2 regions of the Chromobacterium violaceum ATCC 12472 genome follow, and region 1 is predicted to be linked to the other one. Evidence: predicted binding sites of a transcription regulator. Region 1 holds the regulator's gene; the other holds the start of a gene.
What was found. Region 1 encodes NrdR, which represses ribonucleotide reductase genes. Its sites were predicted from a motif close to AAANACNATATATNGTNTTT; they were not measured.

Region 1 (5,244 bases):
CGCGCCCAGCAGCGTGTCGAAATCCCCATGCCAAGGAAAGGCGGGATTGTGGATGGAAAAACCGGCGCGGGCGGTCATCTCCACCATTTTCTTCATGTCGTCCAGCCAGAAGTAATAGAACTCGCGGGCGCAGGTGACCGCCAGCACCCGCTCCGCCGGCTCGCAAGACGCGACGAAGCCGTCGACATGCGCGTGGTAATCGTCGGCGGTGCGCTTCGCGCCGGCCAGCCTGGCCAGCAGGCGACGCAGCATGGACCGCCGCGCGGCCACCACTTCGTCCGACGCGCCCAGCCTGGCGATCAATTTCAGATAAGCGTCCAGCGACGCTTCGCGGGGATTCATGCCCAAGCCCTTGCAACCATCGCGTCCTCCCATTGCGGCGAAAACCATCCGCCCCGATAGCGATAACGCAGCCGGAGCCGGCGGGAGGACAAGCGCGCTAAGCGCCGCGCGGGCGCAGCGTCAGCCTCAGGTCCCGCCCCACCATGCCGACGTCGGCGACATCCAGTTCGACCTTGTCGGCCAGATCGTCCAGCGCCGGCCAGGCGAACAGCCCGCGCGCGGCGTCGCCGGCCAGGGACGGCGCCAGGTACAGCACGATCTCGTCCACCAGCCCGGCCCGCAGCATGGCGCCGTTGAGGCCGGCGCCGGCTTCCACCATCAGTTCGTTGACGCCACGCCCGGCCAGCTGCGCCAGCAGATCAGCCAGATCCGCCTTGCCACCCAGGCGCGCCAGCGTCAAAACCTCCACCCCTCGCCCGCGGAACGCCGCCAAGCGGCCCGCGTCCGCCGCGCAACTGGCCAGCCAGGCGCCGCCGCCCTGGTAGACGCGCGCGGCCGGATCAGTGCGCAAATCGCCGTCCAGCACCACCCGCCAGGGCTGCGAGGCCACCTGCAGTTCCCGCACGGTCAGCTGCGGATCGTCGGCCAACACGGTGCCGCTGCCGGTGAGGATCGCGCAATGCGCGGCGCGCAGCCGCTGCACGTCCATCCGCGCCTCCGGCCCGGTGATCCATTTGCTGCGGCCGTTCAGCAGCGCGGTCTTGCCGTCCAGCGTGGCGGCGGCCTTCAACGTGACCCAGGGCCTGCCGCGCTCGACGCGCGACAGGAAGCCGCGGTGCGCCCGCCGCGCCTGGGCTTCCATCAGCCCGGCAGACGCCTCGACGCCGGCGGCGCGCAGCATGGCGATGCCGCGGCCCGACACTTCATGATAGGGGTCCACCATCGCCGCCACCACCCGCGCGACGCCCTCCTTGACCAGCCTCTCCGCGCAGGGCGGCGTGCGCCCGTGGTGGCTGCAGGGTTCCAGCGTCACGTAGGCGGTGGCGCCGCGCGGGCTTTCGCCGCGCGCCAGGCAGTCCTTGATCGCCTGGACTTCGGCGTGGTCGGAACCCAGCGCCAGCGTCGCGCCCTCGCCCACCACCCGGCCATGATTGACCAGCACGCAGCCGACGCCGGGATTGGGCGCGGCCCGGCGCGTCGCGCCCTCGGCCAGGCGCAGCGCGCGCTGCATGTACAGGTAGTCGTCGGCGCTGTAGTCCGTCATCTTCGATTCTTCCACTCATCGGCCAGCAGGCCGTAACAACGCATATTCCAGAAACGTCCATTGAGGAACTGCGCGTCGCGCAGCTCGCCCTCCAGCCGGAAGCCCAGGCGCTCGGCGACGCGGCAGCTGCGCAGGTTTTCCGGCGCGCAGCCCAGCTCCAGCCGGTGCAGTCCCAGCTCCTCGAAAGCGTAGCGCATCAGCAGCGCCAGCGCGCGCGACATCACCCCCCGGCCGACATGGCTGTCGGCCAGCCAGTAGCCCAAGCGCGCGTAGCGGTGCGCGGCATTGATGCCGTGCAGCGAACAGATGCCTGCGATTTTGCCGTCCACCAGTATTACCCGGTGCGCGCAGCGCCCTTCCTCATTGCCTTCCGCTTGCGACCAAAGAAAGGCTTCGGTATCCGCCGCCGATCGCGGCCTGACGATGCCGGCCATCCATTGCGACAAGGTGGCGCGGTGGCGCTCGATCAGCGCGTAGACCCGCGCGGCGTCGCGCGCCGGCTCGGGCGGGCGGATCTCCACCAGGCTCATCGCCGCGCCCGCCACTCGCCGGCCAGCATGCTGTACTGGCAGGCATCATGATAACGGCCGTCCAGATGCAGCCCCTCGCGCTGCACGCCCTCGCGGACGAAGCCCAGGCGTTCGGCCACCGCGCGGCTGCGGTCGTTCTCCACGCCGGCCACGATGACGATCCGGTTCAGCTCCAGCGCGCCGAAACCGATGTCCAGCGCCTGCGCCGCGGCCTCGCTCATCACGCCCTTGCCGACGAAGCGATCGGCCAGCCAGTAGCCCAGGAAGCCGGAGCGATGCAGCTTGCTGATGCCGTGGATGTCGATGCAGCCGGCCAGTTCGCCATCCCGCTCGATCAGCCAGCTCGCGCAAACCGAGCCATTGCGCGCGCCTTCGGCGACGCCGGCCAGGAACTGCCGGCTGTCCTCCTCGTTGCGGGTGGCATCCACCCAGGGCAGCCAGGCGCGCAGCGTGTCGCGGCTCTGATCTATCAATGCGAACAGCCGCCCGGCGTGAATGATGTCGGGCGGCAGCAGGACGATGCGTTTCTGGACGATGGCGCTCATGGTGTCTCGCAAAATGACAATTGAATCACCAAGGCTAATCAAGCGGCCATGCCGCCGTCAATGCGAGGACTTCTGGATTTCCTTGATCGCGTCGGTGAACTCGGAAATATCCTGGAAGCTGCGGTAAACCGACGCGAAACGCACATAAGCCACCTTGTCCAGCCGCGCCAGCTCGTTCATCACCATCTCGCCGATCTGGCGGCTGCTGACCTCGCGCTCGCCCAGCTGCAGCAGCTTGTGGCAGATGCGGTCTATCGCCTCGTCCACCAGCGTGGTGGACACCGGCCGCTTGTGCAGCGCGCGCAGGAAGCTGGTGCGCACTTTCTCGATGTCGAACTCGGAACGGTGTCCGGCGGTCTTCACCACCTGCGGCATGCGCACATCGGCGGTTTCGAAGGTCGTGAAACGCTTGTCGCAGGCCGGGCAGCGGCGGCGGCGGCGGATGCTGCTGCCGTCCTCGCTGACGCGGGAATCGATCACCTGGGTGTCCGGGTTGCCACAAAACGCGCATTTCATGACAATAATCCTGTGGGTTGCAATAGTTGGATGTTATCAGCAATGCCGCCCGCCCGCACCGCCGGCCATGGACGAAGCCTGGCCTGGCGCAAAGAAAAAGCCGCCCCTGGGGCGGCTGTTCTGCATCCGGCGAACCGGTCGATTACTTGGCGTACACCGGGAAGCGGTGGCACAGCGCGGTGGCCTTCTCGGCGATGCGGGCGATCAGCGCGTCGTCGTTCGGGTTGTCCAGCACGTCGGCGACCATATTGGCCACTTCGATGGCCTCGGCTTCCTTGAAGCCGCGGGTGGTGATGGCCGGGGAGCCGATGCGGATGCCGGAGGTGACGAACGGGGTTTCCGGATCGTTCGGGATCGCGTTCTTGTTGACGGTGATGTGGGCGCGGCCCAGCAGCGCGTCGGCTTGCTTGCCGGTCAGGCCCTTGGCGCGCAGGTCCACCAGGAACACGTGGCTCTCGGTGCGGCCGGACACGATGCGCAAACCGCGCTCGGCCAGGGTCTTGGCCATGATGGCGGCGTTCTTCAGCACCTGCTGCTGGTATTCCTTGAATGCCGGCTGCAGCGCTTCCTTGAAGGCGACGGCCTTGGCGGCGATCACATGCTCCAGCGGACCGCCCTGCAGCGTCGGGAACACGTTGCTGTTGATGCTCTTCTCGAACTCTGCCTTGGCCAGGATGATGCCGCCGCGCGGACCGCGCAGGGTCTTGTGGGTGGTGGAGGTCACGAAGTCGGCGTGCGGCACCGGGTTCGGGTACAGGCCCGCGGCCACCAGGCCGGCGTAGTGGGCCATGTCGACCATGAAGTAGGCGCCGACTTTCTTGGCGATCTGGCCCATGCGCTCGAAGTCGAAGCGCAGCGCGTAGGCGGACGCGCCGCCGATGATCAGCTTCGGCTTGGTTTCCATCGCCACGCGCTCCATGTCGTCGTAGTCGATTTCTTCCTTGTCGTTCAGGCCGTAGGCGACGATGTTGAACATCTTGCCGGACAGGTTAGCCGGGGAGCCGTGGGTCAGGTGGCCGCCGTGGCCCAGGTTCATGCCCATCACGGTGTCGCCCGGCTTCAGGATGGAGAAGTACACCGCCTGGTTGGCCTGGGAGCCGGAGTGCGGCTGCACGTTGGCGTATTCGGCGCCGAACAGCTGCTTGACGCGGTCGATGGCCAGTTGCTCGACGACATCCACATGCTCGCAACCGCCGTAGAAGCGCTTGCCCGGATAGCCTTCGGCGTACTTGTTGGTCAGCTGGGAGCCTTGGGCTTCCATGACGGCCGGGCTGGTGTAGTTTTCCGAGGCGATCAGCTCGATGTGATCTTCCTGGCGTTGGCATTCAGCCGCGATGGCGGCGGCGAGTTCTGGGTCGAATTTGGCGATCGTCTGGTCAGCAGCGAACATCTTTGACTCATCCATCAAAGGGTTAACGATCCGGGCATTCTACACCAAATGCCCGGAACGAAACCTTAACGTGAAGCAAGCTCGCCGAGGCCTTGCCGCGCCTCTCACACCGCCCAGCAGGAGCAGCCGAGCGCGCCGAAAAAACCCTTGGCGTCCGATACCGGCAACGCCGTCCCCCAGGCCCGCGCATGCTGGTGGCCGTGCAGGCCGCAGGCATTGGCGCAGCCGCAAGCGGCCACGGCCCGGCGCTGCAGCGAATGGCGGCCGGCGCCGTCTGGATCGCCCCAGGCGGCGTATCCCTTGAAGGTCCGCGCCGGCGACCAGTCCGGCATCGCCGGCGGCAAAGGATTGTCGTCCAGCGCGGCGAAACCGCCCGCGGCGTAGACGATGCGGCCGCCCACCATGGTCAGCTCCGACACCAGAAAGGAGATGTCATCCTCCGGGCAGGAGAAGAAGTCTTTGTCCGGCACGACCAGGTCGGCCAGCTGGCCGGCCTCGATGCGGCCGCGCCCGCCCTCCTCGTCGGTGAACCAGGCCACGTGCTCGGTCCACATCCGCAGCGCGGTTTCGCGGTCCAGGCAGTTGCGCTGCGGGTAGAGCCGCAGGCCGCCTACGGTCTTGCCGGTGATCATCCACGCCAGCGACACCCAGGGATTGTAGGAGGCGACGCGGGTGGCGTCGGTGCCGGCCGACACTTTCAGTCCCTTTTCCAGCATG
Region 2 (5,244 bases), 1.1 Mb from region 1:
CGGCGATGGAGATCTCTTTTTTCTCCAGCGCCGGCGCCGCCTGCGCCGACAGCGTCGAACACAGACAGATCGCGCCAGCCCAGCGCAGGGTTCGGTTCGAATAAAAACGCATGCCGTTTCCTTTCAGGCAGATGGGTAAGGCCGCCTCCGGGACCATCCCAGAGCGTGACCGCAGGCCAAATGCTACGGGGCCGCCCAACGCCGCCTGGAGCCCGGCGATGGCTATCAGACTATTCCGAAATCCGCCCCTCCCCCTGAGCTCCCCTCTCGCGCCGCCTCTCCGAGCCGCCTGAAAGCCTCGCCGGCATTGCCTTTCAATGCGTGTCTTCGGCGTGCCGGGTGGCGCTTTCCGGCATCGGATTCGGATGAAAAACAACCGACTCAATATTTACCGTCAGTTGCTTTTGGATAGCGTACCCCTGCCATTCCATCCGACTAAGGAGGCATGAATCATCCCGACTTTCCCGCCTGGGACTGAATGCGCTTCTCAGGCCATTCCCACCACTCGCCGGCGCGGCCCTGACAGACGTGATCGCAGCAGAGCGATATCGGCCGGACCATCTCGTCGCAATGGCGCCCAAACATGAGGTATGCACGAATATGTCTTGGAAAACATCGCTTTCGAAACCAGGTATCTGCACTGTTCTGTTATTGTCGCCCCTTGCCGCGCTGGCCTCGCTGGGCGGCAGCGCAAGCAGCGTGAACCAGGATCTGGCCGCGCTGAGCGGTCCGCCCTCCCGGGCAAGGAGCATCCAGCAATCCGCCCCGCAGCCCGTGGATGTCACGCCTCAGGGCGTCGGCTACCAGATCAAGGCCTTTTCCACCCAGGACGGCACCGCCGTGCGGGAGTATCTATACCAGGGCCGGGTATTCGGCGTCGCCTGGCATGGCCCCGCGATTCCCGATCTGCAACAGCTGTTCGGACAGGTCCACTACGCCAGTTACAGGAATTCGCTGCGGGCGCTGGAAAAAAGCCGCTCGGCCCAGGTCTCGCGCCGCGTGCTGTCGGTATCGAACTCCACCTTGGTGGTGAAAGCCTACGGCAAGGTGCCCAACTTCGCCGGCAGCGCATATGTCCCGCAATTGCTTCCGGCCGGTTTCTCCGCCGCGGACATCAAATGAAAGGGATCATCATGCGCCAACTACTCATCGCCACTCTCGCAGCCATCTCCAGCAGCGCCGGCGCGGCAAGCAATGTGCTGCCCATGCGGGTCCATCACAATGCGGTTGTGCAGGCCGCCAATCAACCAACCGTGAGCGTCACTCTGTGCCTGCCGGGACACACCGACGTCGACCACTGCCAGACCATCCCGGACATACTGGTGGACACCGGCGCCGCCGGCCTGCGCATCATGAGCGAAGCCTTAAAGCCCAGCCTGCGGACGGCGTTCGCGCCGGAAACCCATCACGGCATGGCTGTCGCCGAGTGCCTGCAATATGTGCAGAGCGCCGCCTGGGGCAGCGTGGCCCAGGCTGACGTCTGGCTGGGCACGGATCCGACTCTGGACAGGGGCACCAAGCCGCAATACGGGAAAATGGTGCCCTTCCAGTTGATAGGCGACAGCCGCGTGCCGGCCCCGCCTCTGGGCTGCAACTCCCAGGGGCCGCTGGAGGATACGGTGGAAGATTTCGGCTCCAACGGCACCATAGGGGTATCGCCGGACACGCTGGACCACAATCCGCTGTATTACACCTGCACCGCCTCAAGCTGCACGCGGCAGCGCCTGGCAGAGACGCAGCAAGTGCCCAACCCCGTAGGCCGCCTGCCAGACGACAACAACGGCGTGATCCTGCAGATGGACGCGCTGAGCAATGGACGCGTGCAAGAGTCCAGCAACGGCAAGCTGATCCTGGGCATCGGCACCGAGGACAACAACAAGCTCGCGCCGAACACCAAGATAGCCTACGTCAATGAAGACATGGGGATGAAGAGCATCACGCTCCGGATCGGTTCCAAGCCAGCCTCGACATTCAACGCGCTCTATTACGATGCCTTCGACAGCGGCACCAACACCCTGACTTTCCCCAGCCTCAACGGCCTATCCACCCTCTACCCGGGACGATGGTGGTACAACCCCGACAAGCCGGAAGTGGTGTCGATGTCGGTGACGGATGACAAGGGGGCGACCACCGCCGGCTACGCCTTCACCGTCGCGCCGACCGCGGAGAAAGACTTCGAGCATTACGCCGCCTTGGGCCAATTGGGCGGCCACGAGGACAGAATGGTGCTGATCGGCCTGCCCTATTTCTACGGCAAGACGCTTTACTTCGCGATGAAAGGCGCCAAGGTACCCAGCGCGGACGGCAAAACCACGTTGACCGGACCGTTCAACGGCCTGTGAACCCCTCACTCGGCATTCGCGCCCTCCCTTGGCGGAGAGGCGCGAACGCGCGTTTCTCCCTTCCCCCTCCAGAAAACGGCGCCCCTCCCCCCGCATTGCCTTGCGGAGGCCGCTTCCGCAAATTCACGCCATAGTCGTAGCGGGCGCGCAACAGTGCATGTCTACAACATCTAGTGCCTATTCAATCATGGGCAACAGCTGCTAGCGCATGCGAGGTTTCCTGCAATTTTCTGACGGTCCCATCCGCGCGCCATTTTCCCCGCCAAAAAATTTGCTTCCCCGCAAAGCCAATAACGGCGCGGCTTTCCGCCCTCGCTGCCAGATTTCCGGCCAAAGTCAAGACTTGAACTACGTCACCCCCACCACTAGAATTTGGGCAGATTCAGCGGTGCTGACGGTATATATTGTGTTTACCCACAGCCCGCACACAGCTTTTCAACAGAATTGTCCACAAGCCGACCTGCCCTCCAAGAAAGCAGCGCGGCCGGACGTAAACTTCTCTTTATCGAGGGATACATGCAACTGACCACCTTTGAAGGGCAAACCGCCGCGGAACTCGGCCGCGCAGCAGCGCCGCAAGCCGATTTCAGCCTGTACAAGACCATCCGACGCAATGGCGCGGTGGTGCCGTTCGAACCCGTCAAGATCTCCATCGCCATGACCAAGGCCTTCCTGGCCGTGATGGGGAATCAAGGCGCCACTTCCGCCAGCATCCGCGACAAGGTGGCCCAGCTGACCGAACAGGTGGTCAACGCGCTGATGCGCCGCAAGCCGGAAGGCGGCGCCATCCACATCGAAGACATCCAGGACCAGGTTGAGCTGTCGCTGATGCGCTTTGGCGAGCATGACGTGGCCCGCGCCTACGTGCTGTACCGCGAACAGCGCTCGCAAGAGCGCGCCGCCCGCGGCGAAGCGCTGACCAGCGTGCAGATCAACGTGCTGCGCAAGGACGGCCGCAAGCTGCCGCTGGACGTGCCGCGCCTGCGCGCCAGCATCGAAGCCGCCAGCAAGAACCTGGCCGGCATCGACGTGGACGCGATCCTGGCCGAAACCCTGAAGAACATCTACGACGGCGTGCCGGAAGAAGAAGTGGGCAAGTCCGCCATCCTGGCCGCCCGCTCCATGATCGAGCAAGACCCGGCCTACGATTACGTGACCGCCCGCCTGCTGATGGGCAACATCCGCCTGGAAATCCTGGGCGAGGCCGTGAGCCAGGACGAAATGGGCAAGCAATACGCGCCCTACTTCGCCGACTACATCAAGAAGGGCATCGCCGCCGAGCTGCTGGACGAAAAGCTAGCCGAATACGACCTGAAAAAGCTGGGCGCGGCGCTGGACGCCGAACGCGACCTGCAATTCGGCTACCTGGGCCTGCAAACCCTGTACGACCGCTACTTCCTGCACGTGGACGGCACCCGCATCGAAATGCCGCAGGCCTTCTACATGCGCGTCGCCATGGGCCTGGCGCTGAACGAAGTGAACCGCGAAGACCGCGCCATCGAGTTCTACAAGGTGCTGTCCAGCTTCGACTTCATGTCGTCCACCCCGACGCTGTTCAACTCCGGCACCCGCCGCAGCCAGCTGTCCAGCTGCTACCTGACCACCATCGCCGATGACCTGGACGGCATCTACGAAGGCATCAAGGAAAACGCGCTGCTGTCCAAGTTCGCCGGCGGCCTGGGCAACGACTGGACCCCGGTGCGCGCCATGGGCTCGCACATCAAGGGCACCAACGGCAAATCGCAAGGCGTGGTGCCGTTCCTGAAGGTGGTGAACGACACCGCCGTGGCGGTGAACCAGGGCGGCAAGCGCAAGGGCGCCGTATGCGCCTACCTGGAAACCTGGCACGCCGACATCGAGGAATTCCTCGAGCTGCGCAAGAACACCGGCGACGACCGCCGCCGCACCCACGACATGAACACCGCCAACTGGATTCCGGACCTGTTCATGAAGCGCGTGATGGAAGGCGGCGACTGGAGCCTGTTCTCCCCGTCCGAAACCCCGGACCTGCACGACCTGTACGGCCAGGCTTTCGAAAAGGCCTACACCGCCTACGAAGCCCGCGGCGCGCGCGGCGAGCTGAAGGTGTACAAGCGCATCCCGGCCCTGAGCCTGTGGCGCAAAATGCTGACCATGCTGTTCGAAACCGGCCACCCGTGGGTGACCTTCAAGGACCCGTGCAACATCCGCAGCCCGCAGCAGCACATGGGCGTGGTCCACAGCTCCAACCTGTGCACCGAAATCACGCTGAACACCAATGACGACGAAATCGCCGTCTGCAACCTGGGCTCCGTGAACCTGTCCGCTCACCTGAAGGAAGACGGCAGCCTGGACGCCGACAAGCTGCAGCGCACCATCCGCACCGCGCTGCGCATGCTGGACAACGTGATCGACATCAACTTCTACCCGGTGAAGAAGGCGCGCAATTCCAACCTGAAGCACCGTCCGGTGGGCATGGGCATCATGGGCTTCCAGGACTGCCTGCACATCAAGCGCGTGCCGTACGGCTCCAACGCCGCCGTGGAATTCGCCGACGAATCCATGGAAATGGTGGCTTACTTCGCGTACCTGGCCTCCACCGAGCTGGCCGAAGAGCGCGGCCGCTACCCGTCGTACAGCGGCAGCCTGTGGGACCGCGGCGTGCTGCCGCACGACAGCATCAACCTGCTGGCGGCCGAGCGCGGCGGCTACCTGGAAGTGGACCGCACCGAGCGCATGGACTGGAACAAGCTGCGCGAGCGCATCAAGCAGCACGGCATGCGCAACAGCAACTGCCTGGCCATCGCCCCGACCGCGACCATCGCCAACATCATCGGCGTGTCCGCGTCCATCGAGCCGACCTACCAGAACCTGTTCGTGAAGTCCAACCTGTCCGGCGAATTCACCGTCACCAACGAATACC

Region 2: the regulator NrdR is predicted to act here: its motif matches at 2,735-2,754, upstream of CV_RS11190 (ribonucleoside-diphosphate reductase subunit alpha).

The regions. Positions count from the first base shown of each region.
Region 1 is NC_005085.1:1,352,698-1,357,941, reverse strand. It holds gene CV_RS06255 (hypothetical protein) at 1-342, opposite strand, end outside; gene ribD (bifunctional diaminohydroxyphosphoribosylaminopyrimidine deaminase/5-amino-6-(5-phosphoribosylamino)uracil reductase RibD) at 440-1,546, opposite strand; gene CV_RS06245 (GNAT family N-acetyltransferase) at 1,543-2,076, opposite strand; gene CV_RS06240 (GNAT family N-acetyltransferase) at 2,073-2,621, opposite strand; gene nrdR (transcriptional regulator NrdR) at 2,679-3,137, opposite strand; gene glyA (serine hydroxymethyltransferase) at 3,280-4,527, opposite strand; gene CV_RS06225 (amidohydrolase) at 4,632-5,244, opposite strand, start outside.
Region 2 is NC_005085.1:2,472,278-2,477,521, reverse strand. It holds gene CV_RS24095 (ABC transporter substrate-binding protein) at 1-112, opposite strand, end outside; gene CV_RS11200 (DUF2844 domain-containing protein) at 652-1,122, shown strand; gene CV_RS11195 (DUF3443 domain-containing protein) at 1,134-2,342, shown strand; gene CV_RS11190 (ribonucleoside-diphosphate reductase subunit alpha) at 2,859-5,244, shown strand, end outside.